2 regions of the Massilia sp. BHUDP2 genome follow, and region 1 is predicted to be linked to the other one. Evidence: riboswitches for the same ligand, from Rfam matches in the RefSeq annotation. Region 1 holds a riboswitch; the other holds the start of a gene.
The links. Region 1 has a riboswitch for cobalamin ahead of ACK6C6_RS16015 (TonB-dependent receptor). Riboswitches for the same ligand answer to the same signal wherever they lie in the genome.
Positions count from the first base shown of each region.

Region 2: linked by a shared signal. The riboswitch ahead of ACK6C6_RS24410 (TonB-dependent receptor domain-containing protein) and the one ahead of ACK6C6_RS16015 (TonB-dependent receptor) in region 1 are both predicted to bind cobalamin.

Region 1 covers NZ_JBJUVW010000002.1:1,205,635-1,212,557, reverse strand. Annotated here, with positions in the region: gene ACK6C6_RS16025 (hypothetical protein) at 1-830, opposite strand, end outside; gene ACK6C6_RS16020 (M1 family metallopeptidase) at 827-3,040, opposite strand; cobalamin riboswitch at 3,167-3,406, shown strand; gene ACK6C6_RS16015 (TonB-dependent receptor) at 3,492-5,480, shown strand; gene ACK6C6_RS16010 (cobalamin-binding protein) at 5,480-6,370, shown strand; gene ACK6C6_RS16005 (thiol:disulfide interchange protein DsbA/DsbL) at 6,497-6,923, shown strand, end outside.
Region 2 covers NZ_JBJUVW010000006.1:7,318-14,240, forward strand. Annotated here, with positions in the region: gene ACK6C6_RS24390 (cobyrinate a,c-diamide synthase) at 1-257, opposite strand, end outside; gene cobO (cob(I)yrinic acid a,c-diamide adenosyltransferase) at 257-883, opposite strand; gene ACK6C6_RS24400 (ABC transporter ATP-binding protein) at 880-1,653, opposite strand; gene ACK6C6_RS24405 (FecCD family ABC transporter permease) at 1,655-2,674, opposite strand; gene ACK6C6_RS24410 (TonB-dependent receptor domain-containing protein) at 2,701-4,533, opposite strand; cobalamin riboswitch at 4,601-4,834, opposite strand; gene ACK6C6_RS24415 (histidine phosphatase family protein) at 4,854-5,387, opposite strand; gene ACK6C6_RS24420 (adenosylcobinamide-GDP ribazoletransferase) at 5,390-6,169, opposite strand; gene cobT (nicotinate-nucleotide--dimethylbenzimidazole phosphoribosyltransferase) at 6,175-6,923, opposite strand, start outside.

The sequences.
Region 1 (6,923 bases):
AGCAGCCCGCCGAGGAAGCTGCCCGCGCCCAGCGCCGGGACATTCAGGCGCGCCACCGCCAGCGCGCCGGCCAGGAGCAGCCCAAGCGCCGTGATCGCGGCATACACACCGACGACGGCAAACGGACGGCGCATGATCAGGCCCAGCCCGTCGCACCAGGCCAGCACCGCCGAGCTGCGGCGGCGGTCCAGCGCCAGCACCGCGCGGCCGGCGTCGAGCGTCGCATGGGCCAGCAGCACCAGCAGGGCGGCGATCAGCGAGCCCGCCAGGGCCGCATTGCTTGCGCTGGACTCGAGCACGGCGCCGGGCTGCTCGGCGACCGAGGCCGCCATGCCACCCAGGAAAACCGCCGCGCCGAGCGGCACGATGGCCCACAGCAGCATGCGCAGCAGGCGCCCGTACTCGCGCACGCCGCCGGCGGCCAGCGCCGCGAAGGCGAGCGGCGCCGGCGCGCGCGCGGCGCTGATGGCCGCGCCGGTCAGGAAGGGCGACAGCAGCAGCGTCATCGCGAGGGCCACGATGCCGCCCGCGCTCACGGCCGAGGCGTGCTGGCTGTGCAGGCCGACCAGGTCCGCAATGGCCACCCCGTCGAGGCGCTGGGCCAGGGCCGTGGCGTGCACCGAGCGGTCGAAGGCGGCGCCCAGCATGGTCCATAGCGGCAGGGCGGCAACCAGCGTGGGCAGCAGCAGGGCCAGCAGCCAGAGCAGCAGCAGGCGCCATTGCAGGGCAGGGCGCAGGGCGGCGCCCAGTGCCCGCAAGCCGGCATGGCCGCGTGACGCGGAAGTGTGCGGCGCCTGCGCGGGCGCCAGGGAAGCGGTCGTGGTCGTCATACGGTGGCGATGAAGGACAGGATGAGTTGGAAGAAGGCCGCCGCGTCGCTGGTCCAGCGGGTCGATGCGCTGCGCTTGGGGTCGATCGTGCGGCTGTCGTCGAGCTTGTTCACGTCGAGGTAGTGGCTGCGGCGCGGGTCGAGCTCGGCCGACACGGCGCGCGCCGGCCTGACCCAGGTGAATGTGCGCCATTTCTCGTCCGGCGAGGTGGCGTTCCAGGCCACGGTCTCGCTGCTGCCGTCGGCGAAGCGCACCACCAGGGTCTGCGGCACGCTGGCGCTGTCGCGGCGCACGGTCACCCGGGTACGCCAGGGGAAGGGGCCGCCCTGCCTGGCGTTCGGATTGGCCTTGCTCCAGTTCGCGCGCAGCCTGGCGATGCGCTCGTCCACCGCCGCCTGGCTCTCTTCGACGCGCTTGCCGTCCACCACGCGGGTGCCGGCCAACGGCAGCTCTTCTTCGCTCGACAGCCTGGCCACCTTGTCGTCGACGCGTGCGGTCGCATAGACCTGCTGCGCGAAGACCTCTTCGACAGCGGTGCGCTCGCCGCTGCCGTCCGCCAGCGCTTCGCGCAGGTCGGCAATGCTGGGGTGGCGGAACTTCCAGCGCCGGTAGTATTCCTTGAAGCCGCGCTCCATGGCCTCGCTGCCGATGCGCTGCTCCAGGTCGCGCATCACGGTGGCGCTGCGGGTGTAGACCGGATCGATGCCCTGCAGGCGCTGCCAGGCGTTCTGGCCGGGCGCATCCAGCGGCCGCTCACGCGGGGCGAACAGGCGCATGGCGTCGAAGCCCTCGAATCCCGGATCGAAGCCGATCCGCTTCAGGAAACCGGGGGCGGGATAGACCTGCTGTCCGCGGTCGCGCATCGCGCGGTTTTCCCAGTAGGCGGTCAGGCCTTCGTCGAGCATCGGCTCCTCGAACTCGTTGCTGGCCAGGATGCCCTGGAAGAAGTTGTGGCCGAGTTCGTGGATCGTCACGGCGTCCAGTTCATATTCTTGCAGCGATTTGGGCGGAACCTCGGCATGGCCGGACGCGGTGATGAAGGTCGGGTACTCCATGCCGCCGGCTTCCTGCGCGTTGTAGGGCGGGATCACGACGGTCAGCGTGCGGTAGGGGTAGGGGCCGAGCTTGCGCGAGAAATAGGCCAGCGAATCCTTGGCCGCCTTCATGACCGGCCTGGCGCTGGCCTCGTATTCCTGCGGGTACAGCACCTGCACGGTCACGATCGGGCTGCCGGGACCGGTCCAGGTCTCCACCAGCGGCGGGGCGCTGCGCTTGTCCGCGGTCCAGGCGAAGTCGTGCACGTCGTGCTGCACGTAGCGGTGCGTCAGCAAGCCGTTCTTCTCGACGGGCGCACCCTGCAGCGCGCCGGTCGCGCCCACCGTATAGCCCTTCGGCACGGTCAGGCTCACGTCATAGCTGCCGAAATCGGCGTAGAACTCGGACTCCATGTGGAATTCGTGCGCATTCCAGCGTGGCGCGGTGGCGCCGCGCTCGCCCGGCAGTTCGAGCACTGCGATCTTCGGGAACCACTGGGCCACCAGGTGGAAGCTGCCGTAGTAGCCGGTGCGCGCGATCACGCGCGGCAGCTGGGTGGTGAAGGCCATGTCGAGCGTGGTCGAGGCGCCGGGGGCGACCGCCTCGGGCAGGTCGAGGCGCGCCACCGTGTGGTCGGTGGCCGGGCCGCCGTCCGGCTGGACGAAGCGCCATGGCACGGCTGCGCCGCCTTGAGTCACGCTGCGCAGCGCGATGTGGCCCCATTCGCCGTCGCCGATCTCGGCGCCGCTGCGGAAACGTTCGCCGCGCTGGCGCTGCTCGGTGAAAAAGCTGCTGCCTTCGCCTTCGAAGGCGTTCATGTAGAGGTGAATGTAGACGCTGCGCGCCGGTACCGCGCTGCGGTTGCGCCAGGTGAGCTGCTGCTGGCCGGCGATCACGTGCTTGTCCGGGTCGAGCGTGGCGCTGATGCGGTAGCTGGCCACGCGCTCGGACAGGGTCGCGTGGTCGCCGCTGCGGATGCCGCCCCAGGCATCCGGGCTGCTCGGCGCCGTGACGGCGGCGGCGTTCGGCGCGGCCAGCGCGATGCCGTCGAGCGAAGGCGTGGCCGCGGGCGGGGGCGCGTCAGCCTGGGCCAGCCAGGCGCCGGCGCCGCCGAAGGCCAGCAGTGCGGCGCATGCCAGCGCGCGCAGGCCTTGTCGCTGTCTATAAATCTGCATGCAGGACTCCCAGTTGTCGATGTTGTATTTATATGAGCGCGACTATATCCAGAACATCGGCGAATTGCCATGCGCAGGGAATGGAAGCACAAAATACGACAACGAAATGCAGGAAAGCTTGTCAGGTTATAATCTCGCCGTTCTGGTGCCCGCGCATGCGCTCCGCATGTGCAGTTAAACGGGAAACACGAGGCAAAGGCGCTGCGCGCCCGAACCAAGATGTGCTGCCCCCGCAACGGTCAACAAGCACTGCTTCGCATACGCGAAGCGGTAGGCTGCTCCAAACACCACTGTGCCGACAGGCATAGGAAGGTGGCGCGGTCCGTCTTGCAAGCCCGGATACCGGCCAGACAGGTGGAAGCGACCGCATGCGAGCAGCGTGGCGGCGCCTTCCGTTGAACGCCGGGCTTGCGGGGACGCAGGCCGGTGCCATTACCGAGAACATCCGAACATGAACTTTGCTGTCGTACCACGCAGCGCGCCGGCGGTGAAGCCGCTCGCGCTGGCTTGCGCCCTGTCCCTGTCCATCCTTGCCGCCAAGGCCGCCGCCCAGGACAGCCTGCCTTCGATCGTCATCACCGGCGCGCGCTTCCCGGCGCAGCCTGCCAGCGCGCCGATCGGCGCCACCGTGATCACGGCTGATGACATCCGCCGTTCCGGCGCCGCCGACGTCAACGCGGCGATCCGCAAGGTCGGCGGGGTCTATGGACGCCAGAGCCTGGACGCCTCGCCGGACTTCGCGCTCGACCTGCGCGGCTTCGGCTCGAACAGCGCCCAGAACCTGGTGATCCTGGTGGACGGCGTGCGCCTGAACGAGAACGAACTGACCAACGCGGTGCTGTCGAGCATCCCGGTCGATACCGTCGAGCGCATCGAGATCCAGCGCGGCGGCAGCAGCGTGCTGTACGGCGAAGGCGCGACCGGCGGCGTGATCAACATCATCACGCGCCGCGCCGGCGCGAACGGCACCCACGGTTCGGTCTTCGCCGAAGCAGGGCGCTTCGACGCCCACGACCTGCGCGCCTCGATCACCCATGGCGCCGGCCCGCTTTCTTTTGATGTGGCGCTGGCCGACCGCGGCACCGACAACTACCGCGCCAACAGCGAGTTCAAGCAGAAGACCGCCAGTGGCGGCGTCCAGTACGCCTACGGCGCGGGCCGCGCCGGCCTGCGCTTCGAACATTCCGAGCAGGACGCGCGCTTCCCGGGTTCGCTCACGGAGGCCCAGTACCTGGCCAATCCGCGCCAGACCCTCACGCCGGACGATTTCGGCACCCTGGACACCGACCGCGTCAGCGCTTTCGTCGAGCACCGCGTCGGCAGCCTCGAGCTGGCCGCGGAACTCTCGCACCGCGAGCGCGAGGTCGCAGCCAGTTACTTCTACCCCGGCGGCGTCACCCGCGTCGCCTATGACGCCAGCCAGACCCAGTTCTCGCCGCGCCTGCGCCACACGGCCAGCCTGGGCGACAAGCGCAACGAGCTGGTGGCCGGCATCGACCTGGTGCGCTGGGAGCGCCGGACCGAGTCCGATTTCTCGCGCGGCGACGCCGAGCAGGATTCGAAGGCCATCTACCTGCGCAACGAAGTCCTGTGGAACGCTCCCCACAATGCCCGCCTGGCGATCGGCGGTCGCCACGAACGCTTCACCAAGGATTACTCCGACCCGCTGGCCTTCCCGCCGGTGCTGGGTGAGCACCGCAGGCAGTCGATCAATGCCTGGTCGCTGGAAGGCAGCGTCGACCCGATGCCGCAGCTGACCGTGTTCGCCAAGCTCGGCCGCAGCTACCGCATCGCCAACGTGGACGAGAACAGCCTGCGTTCGGGGCTTGAGGTGCTGGCGCCGCAGACCTCGCGCGACCTGGAGCTGGGCGTGACCGCCGGCGGCCCGGCGCGCCAACTGACTGCGCGCCTGTTCCGCCACCGCCTGAAGGACGAGATCTTCTACGACCCGACCATCGGCTGGGGCGCCAACACCAACCTGGATCCGACCCGTCGCCAGGGCTTCGAGCTCGAAGCGCAGCAGGCCCTGACCCAGGACCTGCGACTCTCCGCCAAGTGGCAGCGCGTGGACGCCGAGTTCACCGGCGGCCAAGGTGCTGAGTACCCCAATGCCGGCCGCGAGATGGTGCTGGTGCCGAAGAACGTCGTCACCGTGCGCGCCGCCTGGACCCCGGCCAGCGGCCACAGCGCCGACATCGGCGCCCAGTGGGTCGACAGCCAGCGCTACGGCAGCGACTTCACCAACAGCTGCGGCGCCCGCATCCCGTCGTACACCACCGTCGACGCGCGCTACGCCTACCGCATCAAGGGCTGGGAAGCGGCCGTCAGCGCGCTCAACCTGGCCGACCGCCAGTACTACAGCAATGCCTTCGGCTGCCGCTCGGGCATCTATCCGAGCGACGGCCGCCAGCTGAAGCTGTCGCTGCGCTACGACTTCTGATGCGCGCGCCCGGACGCTTGAGCGCTGCGCTGCTGCTGTTCGCGGCGGCAGCCGGCGCGCAGGCCGCGCTGAGCGTGGTCGACGATGCCGGCCGCCGCATCACCGTGCAGCAGCCGGCCCGGCGCGTCATCTCGATGGCGCCGCATGCCACCGAGCTGCTGTTCGCGGCCGGCGGCGGCGCGCGCGTGGTCGGGGCGATGAACTACAGCGATTACCCGGAAGCCGCGAAGAAGATCCCGCTGGTCGGCAGCAACAGCGTGATCGACATGGAGCGGGTGCTGGCCCTCAAACCCGAGCTGATCGTGGTCTGGCACACCGGGAACACGGCGCGCCAGATCGCCCAGCTCGAATCGCTGGGCGTGCCGGTCTTCCACAGCGAGCCGCGCACACTGGGGCAGGTGGCCGACAACATCGAGCGCCTGGGCCGGCTGCTGGGCACCGACGCGGCTGCCACGAGCGCGGCCGGGTCCTTGCGCGCCCGCCTGGCGGGGCTGGAAGCGCGCTACGCCCGGCGCCCGCCCGTGACGGTGTTCTACCAGATCTGGGACCAGCCGCTGTACACCCTCAACGACGCCCAGATCGCCAGCGACGCGATCAGGGTCTGCGGCGGACGCAACGTGTTCGGCGCGCTCAAGGCCGTGGCGCCGGAGGTCGGCATCGAAGCGGTGCTGCAGGCCGACCCGGAGGCGATCATGGCCGGCAGGCGTCATGATCCTGCCAATCCCGGCCTCAAGCTGTGGGGGCCGTACAAGAGCATGACGGCGGTAAAGCGGGGCAACCTGTTGACCGTGGATGGCGAATTGCTGACGCGGCCGGGGCCGCGGGTGATCGACGGCGCGGCCCGGCTGTGCGAAGCGCTGGAGGCGGTGCGGCAGCGCCGGTCGAAGTAAATCATTCCTCCGTTTCGCCTACGTTAATTCCGTAAGCAAATGCAAAATTCAGCCCTTCCTCAGAATGGCGGGCCGAAAAAGTGGTAATCTCCCGGCGTTTGCTCAATCTATTGTGGAAGGAAACCTATGCGTTCTCTGCGTTTTGCTCTCATCGCCGCCACCATGGTCGCCAGCACCGCGATCGCGTCGCCAGCCGACCCGAAGAACGGTGTCGACTACCAGACCCTGGCCGCGCCGCAACCGGTGCAGGCGACGGGCAAGAAGGTCGAGGTCATCGAATTCTTCGCGTACCATTGCCCGGCCTGCAACATGCTGGAACCGACGTTCAACCAGTGGATCAAGAAGCAGGGCGACAACATCGTCGCGCGCCGTATCCCGCTGCCTTTCCAGGGCCCGACCGATCCGGAAGCACGCCTGTTCCTGACCCTCGAAGCGATGGGCAAGCTCGACCAGTACCACCACCGCGTATTCCAGGCCGTGCACGTGCAGCGCCAGCGCCTGACGAAGGATGACCAGATCATCGAGTGGGCGGTCAAGAACGGCCTCGACAAGG
Region 2 (6,923 bases), on a different contig from region 1:
GCTTCGCGCGCCGCGTCGTGCAGGCGGCGCCGGCATTCCTCGACGCCGACCATCCACAAGTCGAGCGTATGGACCGGCGCGCCCGATGCGCGCTCGAGCAGCATCGGGTCGATGAAGTCCGGTCCGCATTTGAACACCCGCACGCGCAGGCCCTGGCGCAGCAGCTTGCGCGCCAGCGCGGCGGTGACGCTGGTCTTGCCCTGGCCCGACGACATGGCCGCGACCAGCACGGCGCGGGCGCCCGCATCCCGGTCCATCACCACTCCGTCCCGGCCTGGGCCGCGATGCCCGCCTTGAAGGCGTGCTTGACCACGTTCATCTCGGTGACCGTGTCGGCCACCGCCACCAGCTCCGGCGGCGCCGCGCGGCCGGTCACCACCACGTGCTGCATGACGGGACGGTCGAGCAGGTCGGCAATGACCGTGTGCACGTCCAGGTACTTGTACTTGAGCGCGATGTTCAGTTCGTCCAGCACCACCATGCCGTAGGCCGGGTCCTGCAGGAAGCGCCTGGCCTGCTCCCAGGCTTCGCCGGCCTTGGCGATGTCGCGCTCGCGGTCCTGGGTTTCCCAGGTATAGCCTTCGCCCATCGCGTGGAAGCTGACTTCGTCCGGGAAGCGGCGCAGGAATTTTTCCTCGCCGGTCGACATGGCGCCCTTGATGAACTGGACCACGCCGACCTTCATGCCGTGGCCGAGCGCGCGCGTCACCATGCCGAAGGCGCTCGAGCTCTTGCCCTTGCCGTTGCCGGTATTGACGATGACGATGCCGATTTCCTTGTCCGCCGCGGCGATTTTGGCGTCGATGACGGCCTTCTTGCGTTCCATGCGCTGGCGGTGGCGCTCGTTCAATGCAGCAGTCTCTTCTTGGGTCATCTCGTTCATACGCTAGCCTCATGGGGGAGAAATATGCGGCGGCCCCCGTGTTCGATCATCTCGATCGGGTGGCCGAGGTAGTCGCCCAGCAGCGCCGGCCGCATGGTGTCGTCGACCGGGCCGGCCTGCCAGCGGCCGTCGCCCATCAACAGCAGCGCGTGGGTGGAAATGCGGTAGGCGAGGTTCAGGTCGTGGCCGATCATGACCACGGTCTTGCCCTGCTCGCGGCACAGGCCGGCCAGCAGGGCCATGCTGCTGACCTGGTGCGCCAGGTCGAGCGCGTTGGCCGGCTCGTCGAGCAGCAGGAGTTGGGTGTCCTGCGCCAGCAGCGCGGCGATGGCGACCCGCTGGCGCTCGCCGCCGGACAGGGTGCGCACGTCGCGGGCGGCCAGGTCCGCCACTTCCATCGCCTCCAGGGCGTTCATGGCGGCCTGGTGGTCGTCGCTGCCTTCCCAGTAGCGCTCGGCGTGGTAGGGGTGGCGCGCCGACAGCACGGTTTCGATCACGCTGTACGAAAACGCATCGTGGCGCGACTGCGCCAGGAAGGCGCGTTCGCGCGCCAGTTCTTCCGGCGCCCAGGCCTCGAGCGCGCGGCCGCCGACGAATACCGCGCCGGCATCCGGATGGTGCAGGCCGGCCAGGGTGCGCAGCAGGGTGCTCTTGCCGGCGCCATTGCGGCCGATGATGCTCCAGCATTCGCCGGGGCGGGCGGCCCAGTCGAGCTGCCGCACCAGCAGGCGGCTGCCGGCCTTGAGGTCGAGGTGTTCGGTCCGGATCATCTCACCTCCGCAAACGGTGCAGTTGGTAGAGGAACACCGGCGCGCCGATGATCGCGGTGATCGCGCCGACCGGCAGCTGCTGCGGCGCGATGACGGTGCGCGCCAGCGTGTCGCACAGCACCAGGAAGCTGCCGCCGGCCAGCACCGCCGCCGGAATCAAGACCCGGTGGTCGGGACCGAAGGCGAAGCGGCAGGCGTGCGGGACGATCAGGCCGACGAAGCCGACCGAGCCGGCGCTGGTGACGGCGCTGGCGGTCAATACGCCGGAAACGAAGAACAGGCCCTTGCGCAGGCTGCCGACGCGGATGCCGAGCGTGGCCGCGGCCTCCGCATGCAGCGCGACCACGTTCATGGCGCGTGCGCTGCGCAGGGCGTACAGCAGGGCGGCGCCGAGCACCACCCACGGCGCCAGGCGCAGCGGCGCACCGGCCAGGTCGCCGATCATCCAGAAGATCATGCTGCGCAGCCGGCCTTCCGGGGCGATCGACAGCATCAGGGTCACCAGGGCCATGCAGGCCGAGGAGAGGATCACGCCGGTGAGCAGCAGCATCGAGGTGCCCGCTTCCAGCGCCAGGCCGCTACGCAGGTCGCGCCGGGCCAGCAGGTAGAGCAGCATCGACACCCCCACCGCGCCGGCCAGCGCCGCCATGTCGACCACGATGGCGCCGGCCATCAGGAGCAGGGCCAGCAGGGCGCCCACCGAGGCGCCCGCCGAAATGCCGAGCACATAGGGGTCGGCCAGCGGGTTGCGCAGCAGGGCCTGCATCATCACCCCGGCCAGGGCCAGCGCGCCGCCGGTCACGAAGGCCGTCAGCGCACGGCCGGCACGCAGCTCGAGCAGCGAGGCGGCCAGCGAGCTTTCGCCTTGCATCAGCTGGCGCAGGGCGTCCGGCATCTCGGCCAGCGGCACGGCGATCGAGCCCGTCATGCCGGAGAACAGCAGGCTGGCGATGGCGCACAGCAGCAGGGCGCCGATGACGAGCATGGCGCGTTGACGCTGGGCTTGAGCGGGGTGATGCATGGTTCTCCTTCTTGGTGGCGTCCTGGTCAGCGGATGCCGTAGCGCAGGCCGGCGAACCAGGTGCGGCCGCTGGTGCCGTAGTAGCGCGCCAGCTCGTACTGCTTGTCGGCGACGTTGTCGAGGCGGACCAGCAGCGATACGTCCGGCGCCACTTGCCAGGTAGTGTACAGGTTGAGCAGGCCGTAACCACCCAGGCGATTGCGGTTGGCGGCATCGTCGAAGCGCTCGCCGGAGAGCTGCAGCTCGGCGCCGGCCTTGAGCACGCCCCAGCTGCTGTCGGCGCTGAAGCTGGCATGCTTTTTCGAGCGGCGCGCCAGCTGCTTGCCGGTGGTGAGGTCCTTCGGATCCTGCCAGTCCAGGCTGCCGCGCAGGTTGATGCCGCTGACGCGCGTCCGCGCCGCCACCGTGACGCCTTCGAGCTGGGCCCGGTTGACGTTGTAGGCGCAGCTGCCGGCCCGGCCCGGGCAGGGCGTGGCGGAGACAATCATGTCGGTCAGGCGGTTGCGGAACCAGGTGGCGTCGAACTGCACGTCGCCGGCGTCGTAGCGCAAGCCGGCTTCGCGGTTGCGGCCCTGTTCCGGACGGTTGGTCGGCAGGCCGTAGTTCGGGTAGTACAGCTCGTTGAAGGTCGGCGCGCGGAAGCTGGTGCCGACGCTGGCGGTGGCGCGCAGGCCAGAGCCGAAGTCGTAGCCATAGCCGGCGGCGCCGGTGTTCTTGCTGCCATACACCGACGAACGGTCATGGCGGGCGCTGACATCGAACAGGTGGGCGCCACGCTTGGCCGAATAAACGGCCGCATACGCGTTGGTGCTGCGCGAGCGCGAGAGGGCCGCGGTGGAGCTCGATTCCACTTCCTCCTTGCGGTGGCTGTAGAGCAGCTGCAGGGTGTCGGGGCCGAGCGCGATGCTGTTCTGCCAGGTCAGCTCGTCCTGCCGGGTGTCGATCTGGCTGGCGCCGGATGGGGCGCTGCTGGTGAAGCTGCCCAGTTTGTCGTCCGAGCGCGCGTACTGCAGGGTGCTGCGCCAGGCGGTGCTGAACTGGCCGGTGGCATAGACCGCCGCCGTGTTCAGGTCCTGCTCGTTGTGGACGTCGTAGGCGGCGCTGCCGCTGTCGTACTGCGCGCGCAGGTCGCTGTGCAGGAATTGGGCGCCGACTTCGAATTTCGGGGCCAGCGCGTAGGAAAGCTGGCCGTTGGCGTTGCGGCGGCGGTAGCCGTCTTTGTCCGGGTTGAAGCCGAAGGCGCCCGGGCGCGTGGCCGAGAAGCCGTCCGACTCTTCATGGCCGGCGCCGATGGCGTAGCGCAGGCCATTGGCCGCGCCGTGCACGCTGGCGTCGATCTGGCGCGTCGCATTGCTGCCGGCGCCGACCGAGCCGCTGACGACCGGGCCGCCCTCGCCCTTGCGGGTGAAGATCTGGATCACGCCGCCGATGGCGTCCGCGCCGTACAGGGTGCTGAGCGGGCCGTAGACGATTTCGATGCGTTCGATGGCGCCGAGCGGCACCGCATTCCAGGCGGCGACGCCGCTGGTGGACGACCCGATGCGTACGCCGTCCAGCAGGACCACGCCCCCGTTGCTGTTGGCGCCGCGCAGGAATACGCTGGTCGAGGCGCCGGCGCTGCCGTTGCGGGTGATCTCGATGCCGCGCTGGCGCTGCAGCACGTCGGCCACCGAGCCTGCGCCGGAACGGGCGATCTCGTCGGCGTGGATCACCGTGGTGTCGGCGATCACGTCGACCGCGCGCTGCGGCATGCGGTTGGCGGTGACGAGGACCGAATCAAGGGTTTGGGCGACTGCGGGCGCAGCAAGGGCGAATGCGAGCGACAGCGCGGCCGCAAGCCGTGTTACAGGAAAGTTCATGAATAGCTCAATCAAAAGACAACCAGCCGACGTCCCCGTAGGCCAGATTGATCAGAAGCGCGCCAATGGCACGCTTCCACCTTTTGGCCGGTATCCGGGCTGGCAAGTGTGGCCGTCCGACCTTCCCATGCGTTCGCACAGTGGTCATGGAAGACGGTTTGCCGCGTGGCCCGAACATCGAGCGCGGCACTTGCTTACCGTTGCGGGGGCAGCACACGTTGGCCTTGTTGAAGGGCTTCGTGTTTCCCGTTTAACTGCGGTCGTGGACACGACCGCGAGCACCAAAACGCCGCCATTATACGCAGGGTCGCGCGGCGTTGTCAGTCTTTCAGCACGACGACTTCACCGTAGCCGATGCGGTGGGCGCTGGCGGCGGCGCGTAACGCGGCCTGTTCGATGCTGCCCCCTGGGTGCAGGGCGGACAACAGGCGGATCGTGCCGGCGTGGCAGATGACGAGCGCCGCAGGATGCCGCAGCTGCTGGCGGAATGCGGCGACGCGGCGGGCCACCTCGAGCACGTTCTCGCCGCCGCCGGGGCGGTAGTGCAGCAGGTCGGCGGCCCAGGCGTCGACCTCGGCGCGCGGGATGGTGTCCCACGCGCGCATCTCCCAGGCGCCGAAATCCATCTCGCCCAGGCGGGCATCGAGCGTGACCGGGACCTCGAGCGCCGCGGCGAGGGTCGCGCAACGTGCGAGCGGGCTGGCGTAGACGGGGAGTCGCCCGGGCAAGCCGGCCGCGCGCAGCGTGGTGGCGACCTGCATGATCGCTTCGATAGATGTCGAAACGTCGGCGCTGCCGTAGCAGAGGCCGGGCGCGACCTCCGGCTGGGGATGGCGCACCAGGATCAGCCGCATCCTTATGCGAGGGCGCCGTGGCCGAGTGTGGCCAGCACGGCAAGATAGATGAGGACTTCGGCCAGCTGCTGCACGGCGCCGAGGCAGTCGCCGGTATACCCGCCGATGCGGCGCGCGAACTTGCGGGCCAGCCACCAGGTCACAGCAACACCCGCGACGAGCGCGGCAAGCAGGGCGCGCAGGTCGAGCGCGCCGCTCGCCAGCAGGATGGCGGCGGCGATGGCGACCGTGGCGGATGCGATCGTGAATTCGCTTGTCGTCATGCGTTCGGCCAGCGGCTTGGTCTTGCCTTCGGCGCGCGCATACTCCATGCGCCAGATGAGGGAGGTGGCCGCGAGGCGCGACAGCGGATGGGCGAGCAGCAGGGCGCCGATGGCGCTGGCTGGCGGCAGCATTGCCAGGGTGCTGCACTTCGCGCCGAGCATGCACACCACGCCGATGGCGCCGTAGGCGCCGACCCGCGAGTCCTTCATGATCTCGAGCACGCGTTCGCGCGTCATCCCGCCGCCGAGGCCATCGCAGGTATCGGCAAAGCCGTCCTCGTGGAAGGCGCCGGTGGCATAGATGGTCGCTGCGGTCGAGAGCACTGCCGCGACCGGAGCGGGAAACACCAGTGCGGCGGCGGCGTACACGCCGGCGGCGATCGTACCGACCACGATGCCGACCAGCGGGAAGTAGCGCGACGCATGGTGCAGCCACTCCTGCTCGAAGCCGACCCAGCGCGGGATCGGCAGGCGCGTGAAGAACTGGACCGCGATGAAGAACAGGCGCAGCTGCTGCATGGTCTTTACTTTGCGCCGGTGCTGACCTGGGCGGAGGCGAAGGTCGCCATCTCGTTCAGGAAGTTGGCGGCCGCATGCAGCAGGGGCAGGGCGAGTGCGCTGCCGGTGCCTTCGCCCAGGCGCAGGCCGAGCTGCAGCAGGGGCTGGGCGCCGAGGGCGTCGAGCATCAGGCGGTGGCCGTTTTCGCTCGATGCGTGGGCAAACACGCAGTAGTCGAGGATCGCCGGCTGCAGGCGAGCGGCCACCAGCAAGGCACTGGTGACGATGAAACCGTCGATCAGCAGGACCTTGCGCAGCTCGGCGGCCTTGAGCATCGCGCCCGTCATCATGGCGATCTCGAAGCCGCCGAAGGTGGCCAGCACGGCGAGCGGGTCGTCTGCCCCGCCATGCTTTTGTATGGCAGCGGCGATGACTTGCTGCTTGCGCCGGATGCCGTCCGACGACAGGCCCGTGCCGGCGCCCACGCATTGCTCCAGTGGCAGCCCGGTCAGCTTGTGCATGATGGCCGCGGCGGCGGTCGTATTACCGATGCCCATCTCGCCGAAGCCGACCACGGTGCCGGGCAGGTCGCGCGCCAATGCCATGCCATGCTCCAGCGCGTCCTCGAGCTGCCGGCGCGACATCGCCGGCTCGGCGGCGAAGTTGCGCGTGCCCTTGGCGATTTTGCGGTCGAGCAGGCCGGGACGCACGCCGAAGTCGTGGTTCACGCCCGCATCGACCACATGCAGCGCACAGCCATTCTGGCGCGCGAATA